One region of the Shewanella sp. cp20 genome, then DNA from elsewhere that is predicted to be linked to it. Evidence: riboswitches for the same ligand, from Rfam matches in the RefSeq annotation. Region 1 holds a riboswitch; the other holds the start of a gene.

The links. Region 1 has a riboswitch for lysine ahead of DB48_RS05665 (Na+/H+ antiporter NhaC family protein). Riboswitches for the same ligand answer to the same signal wherever they lie in the genome.
Region 2: another riboswitch for lysine. It lies ahead of lysC (lysine-sensitive aspartokinase 3); the one in region 1 lies ahead of DB48_RS05665 (Na+/H+ antiporter NhaC family protein).

The regions. Positions count from the first base shown of each region.
Region 1 covers NZ_JPII01000017.1:225,837-229,164, reverse strand. Annotated here, with positions in the region: partial or broken gene DB48_RS05670 (M3 family metallopeptidase) at 1-175, shown strand, start outside; gene DB48_RS05665 (Na+/H+ antiporter NhaC family protein) at 428-1,993, opposite strand; lysine riboswitch at 2,072-2,288, opposite strand; gene DB48_RS05660 (electron transfer flavoprotein subunit alpha/FixB family protein) at 2,437-3,328, opposite strand, start outside.
Region 2 covers NZ_JPII01000027.1:59,854-63,181, reverse strand. Annotated here, with positions in the region: gene DB48_RS09845 (succinylglutamate desuccinylase/aspartoacylase family protein) at 1-241, opposite strand, end outside; gene lysC (lysine-sensitive aspartokinase 3) at 241-1,596, opposite strand; lysine riboswitch at 1,726-1,902, opposite strand; gene DB48_RS09835 (DUF3293 domain-containing protein) at 2,271-2,702, opposite strand; gene arcA (two-component system response regulator ArcA) at 3,281-3,328, shown strand, end outside.

The DNA of each region.
Region 1 (3,328 bases):
CGATGCCTTCGCCTATGTGCAGACCCAGGGTGGTCTAAACCGCGAGATCGGCATGAAGTATCGCAAGACCATACGTGAAGTGGGTAACAGCGTCCCGCCGATGGAAGCCTACAAGGCCTTCCGCGGTCAGGCACCGACCACTGAGGCGCTGCTAAAGCGCCGTGGTCTCAACTAGGCGAATTCCCGTTAAAGGGGAATATTAACCATAAAAAATGCCGCTCCATGAGCGGCATTTTTCTTGTCTGTGTGGTATCGACAGGTCACTTATACAAATCGTAATAAATAATTGATCATTCTAGCTTGTTAAAACGCTCGATAACTGTATCAGTATTTTTAATTGTAGAATAACTACTTATCTAAAAATCCTGCTTTGTTCTCAAGCGTTTTTCCTGCGCTATTTCTGATCACATATTTACTGTGATTGGTATTAAACCGGACGGTTAGCCTTATGACGCAGCACCAGAATGCTCACCACAAACACCCCACTACAGGCGGCCAGTCCCGCGCCAACCGACTCGGTAAAGCCCAGCACGGTATAACCTACCAGGCTGATCCCCGCCACGATGAGGGCATAGGGTAGCTGAGTCAGCACATGGTCTATGTGGTGACAGTTCGCTCCGGTAGACGACAGGATAGTCGTATCCGAGATGGGCGAGCAGTGATCGCCAAACACGGCGCCCGCCAGCACTGAGGCCAGCATAGGCAGCATCATGTTGGTGTGGGTGCCCATGGCCATATCGGCGGCAATCGGTAGCATGATACCGAAGGTGCCCCAGCTGGTGCCGGTAGAGAAGGCCGTCAGACCCGCCAGCACGAACAGCACGGCAGGCAGCAGCGCGAACGGAATGTTACCCGTCGCCAGGCTCGCCATATACTTACCCGTCTCCATCTGACCGATCACCCCGGAAATGGTCCAGGCAAACAGCAGAATATAGATGGCGGGCAACATGGAGCGCGCCCCGGCCAGCACGCCTTTAAAGATAAGCGCCTTGTCCAGCCCCTGAACGGCCACCAGCACTAGGGTAGCAGCCAGACCAATCACGGCACCGAAGAAGAGCGATGAGGCCACATCCGTCTTCTCGAACGCCCCTATCACGCTGAAGGGCAGGTTTTCCGCGGCCAGCGCAGCGGCGCCGCTGTCGATCATGAAGTAGATGGTGGCAAATACCAGCACGGTAATTGGCAGGAACAGGCCTAAGATCTTACCCGAATCCGCCTCTGGCAGGTCGCTGTTGGCGCCTGGCGGCAGGCCCTTGGCCTCGTCATACAGGTTACCCTTCTGGGCGTTTAGCTCATGCTGGCGCATCGGCCCCACATCCAGCCCCATGAAGGCCACACATAGCAGCAAGACCAGGGCGAAGATGGCATAGAAGTTCATCGGGATCATCTGGATAAACACGCTCAGATGGCCGGTGTCGGCAAAGCCGTGGGCGGTGAGTATGCCGCCGATCAGCGCGATGATGTACGCCCCCCAGCTGGAAACGGGCGAGATCACGCAAATAGGTGCGGCGGTCGAGTCCAGCAGGTAGGCCAGCTTGCTGCGGGAGATATAGTATCTGTCGGTGAGCGGCCGGGCGACGCTGCCCACGACCAGGCTGTTGAAGTAGTCATCGATGAAGACCACGCAGCCCAGGAACATGGTGAGCAGCTTGGCATCGCGCTTATTACGAATATGCTGACGGGCCCAGTCGGCAAAGGCCTTGGCGGCACCGCTCACGGTAATGAGTGCGGTGATCATCCCAAGTAGGATCAAGAAGCCCAGCAGATAGACGTTCCAGCTGTTTAAGGCGCCATCATCCCACACCAGGCCCACCACCTGTTGTCCCAGGTATTGGCCCATGTCCAGCGGTGAAAAATCGGCAATTAACATTGCCCCCAGGAGGATCCCCACACCGAGTGAGAGCAGGACGCGGCGGGTAAAGATCGCCAGCAGAATCGCCACCACGGGCGGCAGCAAAGAAAGTGCCGAATCGGCATAACTCAAAGTTGTCATTGTAAAATATTGTCTTCGTTTAAATACGAATGGAGGGCAACTGAACTGGTGGGATATAGCATGAGATATTACACCTGTCCTATCAGTAGCGCTCCATAGTGATACCCATTCTCGGTATACCTTCCACTTATCAATCCAGATAAGAAGCACTATGGCAGTGCTGCCTCTATTCGATGACAGCCCCAGCGGCAAGTCTTGATCAACTCCACCACTTCGGCACCAAATCCTTTCATATTCGCTTAACGGCATCACCCTAACGAATACTACTGATATTTAATGCACCTCTACGTCTCAGGACGCCTGCCAATGTCACTATCGGCAAACGTGAGGCACATAAAAACACAAGCGGCTTTAAGGACGCTACCTCAAAGCCGCTCCACGTGATCTATATCACACTAAATTTTAGATGAACACCAAAGTGCTCACCAAGCATTTACATTTTATTAAATAAGTTCGAGTAGCTTAGGCACTGCCTCGAACAGATCCGCTTCCAGACCATAGTCGGCCACCTGGAAGATTGGCGCCTCTGGATCTTTGTTGATCGCCACGATCACCTTAGAATCTTTCATCCCCGCTAAGTGCTGGATGGCACCCGAAATACCCACGGCGATATAGAGGTCCGGCGCGACAATCTTACCCGTCTGACCCACCTGCAGATCGTTTGGCACATAACCGGCGTCAACCGCGGCGCGAGACGCACCCAGTGCACCGCCCAGCTTATCGGCCAACTGCTCGAGAATCGCAAAGTTCTCGGCGCTGCCCATGGCACGACCACCCGAAACCACAACAGAGGCCGCACCAAGATCGGGACGCTCAGACTCAGACAGGGTCTGCGAAACAAACTCGACATCGCCGCTGTACTCGTTATCCAGGGTCTGCACCGAGGCACTACCGTCCTGGGCAACCGCATCGAAGGCACTGGCGCGAACCGTCATCACCTTGATGGCATCCAGGCTCTGAACCGTCGCCATGGCACTACCGGCATAGATAGGACGCACGAAAGTATCTTCGCTGACCACTTCAACCACTTCAGAGATCTGCGCCACATCTAAAAGGGCCGCAACGCGTGGCAGTGCATCTTTACCGACACTCGAAGCCGCCGCCAGGATGTGTTGATACTCGCTGGCCACAGAAACGATCAGCGATGACAGGTTTTCGGCGATGGCGTTGGCATAAACGGCGCTATCGGCCACCAATACCTGACGCACACCGGCAAGCTGCTTGGCGCTCTCGACTGCGGCGCCACAGTTATGACCGGCCACCATCACATCGACTTCGCTACCGATCGCCTGAGCACAAGCAACTACCTTGGCGGTATCGAGTTTTAAAGTCGCA
Region 2 (3,328 bases), on a different contig from region 1:
TGATCCCCAGAGGATTAGCCAGTGGCACCAGGGTCACCTTGCCGCGCAGCTCACAGGTTTCGAGTGCCTGCATCAGCTGATAGATCACCGCATTGCCCTGCACCTCGGCGCCGTGCACATTCGCCTGAATATAGACACTCGGGCCTGTCACGACCTCTGGGGCAAACTCAAACAGGTTGAGTTCGAGATCTTGACCCGTGGCGAGCTCGCCAACCTTTAACGTAGAACGAGTTGGTTTCATCATTGGCCTTCGAAAAGATTCTGATGCAGCGCACTCACCACCTGAGCCGCCTCAGACTCGGCCACCAGGACACACAGGTTGTGCGGGCTTGCCCCCTGACAGATCATGCGCACATTATGGGGTTCGAGTACTTCGAAGACCCGGCGACACACACCGGCCGTAGTGGCAATCTTATTGCCGACGATCGCCACCAGCGCCAAGCCCTCTTCTACCCGCACCCGGCAGTGCTGTGACAACTCCTGCAGCAAGGCCTCGCTCAGCAGGCTGTTTCCTGCCGAATCTGATCCCGTCTTATCTAAGGTCAGCGAGACGTTTACCTCTGAGGTAGTGATCAAATCCACGCTGATCTTATGCCTTGCTAGGGTGGCAAAGGTTTCGGCCAGGAAGCCCTGGGCATGCAGCATCTGCAGGCTATGCAGATTGAGTAGCGTCTGGTCGCGTCGCACCGCTACGGCGCGATAAATAGGCTCGTCGTTCACCTGATGACGAATCCAGGTGCCGCCAAGCTCAGGCGCCTTACTGGAACCGACAAATACCTGAATCTTGTGTCTAACCGCTGGTAATATGGTGGCAGGATGCAGCACCTTGGCGCCGAAGGTTGCCATCTCGGCCGCCTCGTTAAAACTGATCTCTGGGATAGGGCGAGCATTGGGCGCCAGCCTTGGATCGGTAGTAAAGATGCCTGGCACATCCGTCCAGATCTCCACCGCCGAAGCATCCAGCGCCTCGGCCAGCAGCGCGGCTGAATAGTCACTGCCACCACGGCCCAATGTGGTGGTCGCCCCCTGCTCATCGGCGCCAATAAAGCCTTGAGTCACGATACGCTGCTCTCCCAGCAGTGGTAGCAGGTGCTCGGTACATAGCTGCTTTACCGCCTCGATCTGCGGCTCGGCGCGGCCGAAATGACTGTCGGTGCGCATCACCTGACGTACATCGAAGGCACTCGCCCGCTCGCCCTTCTCTCTTAACACGGCAGCAAAGAGCACAGACGAGCACTGCTCACCCTGAGCCAATAATTCATCTATGGTCGCCTTGCTGCGATGCTGGCAAAGCGACTCACTCAGGCTGGCAATCTTACTTAAGATGGCATCGAGACGCGCGGCCACATCGTGGGGCTGGCCCAGCTCGTCGAGGATCTTATATTGAATAGAGGCAATCGCCTTGAGTAACTGCTGACGACGCTCAAAATCCACACGCTCCTGAGTCAGTTCCACCAGGAGATTCGTCACACCACTCGAGGCGCTCACGACTACAACGCGGGTATCGGGATTGGCCAATACGATATCGGCACAGCGGTTCATCGCCTCATAATCGGCGACAGAGGTTCCACCAAACTTAGCAACAACAATAGACATTAGCGCACCTCAACCCAAATAGCCGACGATGACACGAAAGAAATAGATAACATTGAATACGCTCCGAACTCACTTCGTTCGAAGAGCCTGGTGCAAAGATGACGCACCCCAAGACGGGAAACAGCGATTGCCACCAGAAGCTCTCCACCAAAAAACAGGTGACAATCGGTGGGATTCAGCCCAGTCGACCGATAAACAGATGAAACCAAACATCTCTTTACCTCGGCGTTAATCTCCCTCATAAACCGTCAACGGAGTTTGGACTCCTCGGGCTTACTACCTAGTTAACGCTCCTCTTCTGTATCACTAACCTTATCGATCAGGATGCAAGAAAACTATCAAACAACCGAATAAAAAGTCAACGATATTTTAGCCAGTCATGATGAAAGCCATTCAACATAGACGGCCCTAGGGTCTGTTGACCTTTCGCGTTCATTTTTGCAGCATTCTGTATCGATTTTATACAAGGCAGAGCGATTGTAATGTAGTGTGCTACATCAATGAGCGATAACGCAGTAGAAAAATGATACAGACACTGCCCGCAGAGTTCGTCTTGAGCACGTTCAACTCTTTGTTGCTCGGCATTTATACAGAATAACTATACTACAAGCCTCGTGCCGTGATTTGAAAGTGCTCAATTAGAACAAAATTTGTGCTCAAAAGGTCAGCAGGCCCTAACGACTAATGTCCGGCAGTTCGCTAACCAGGCAGACCCTTGCGGAAAACTTACCTAAGGTGACCTCATCATACGCGGCCAGACAAGGCACCAGTTGCAGTTCATCCTTATCGACAAAGTAGATGGCGTTTTGATTAAACACCTTTCCCAGATCCACCGCGGCAGCCTTATCGATAGAGACCGCCCAGCTCTTTTCCATATGCCCCCGATCGCTGGAGGCGCCGATCAGGGCACGATAGGGGTATTGCAGGCGTTGAATATGACGTTGAAGCTGTTTATCGAGGAGGCGGTTTTGCGAGGGAGAAAGGTGTTGGCCTTTAGGATTATGAGCGGTAATGATTGCAAATGATAACGAGGGAGAGAAAGGTTGAGTGAGTAAGAATTGCGTTTGCTGATAGCATTGCCAAAAGTGTTCGTTCGCTGTGCTCATCACTAAAATATTCCTAAATTAGATTCAGTCGATTATAGCAAAATTCGCTCACCTTCCTAGAGGTGTGAGGCAGGTCACTTTATGAATTTTTATTAATATCATTAAAATCAAACACCTAAGGAAAACAATGTGACTTACATCAAATCTCAAAGGAATTTTGTTAACATTTCATTTGTTAACAAATGACTAAAACGAGTACAATAAGTTCGTTGATTCACTTCCACTCATCTCACGATGAAATACTTTTTGTTACATCTTGTCGGCGACAAGGTCATCAAAAGTTAGTCAATTTCCTGTATAAAATGTGAGCTTAGGCTGATTTAGCATTTAAACTTGAAAATATTAAATAGTTAACGGAACTATTCCCAACTATTGTTAATCGAAGTGAATAGCAGTTCGCGTGTCTTTTGAAAGAGATACGTATACTTTACTAATCATGAAGTGTGTTGCTGTATCAATAGTTTTTTGATGAAAGCACTAAGTGAGTTCAGTAATTGTCGCGAAGACAGATAGGGCGCAGCAGCACCAACTAGCGCTCATGGTTAGAACAGTTTTAAACAAATATTAGGTAAATAAACATGCAAAACCCGCACATTCTGATCGTTGAAGATGAAGCCGTTACCCGG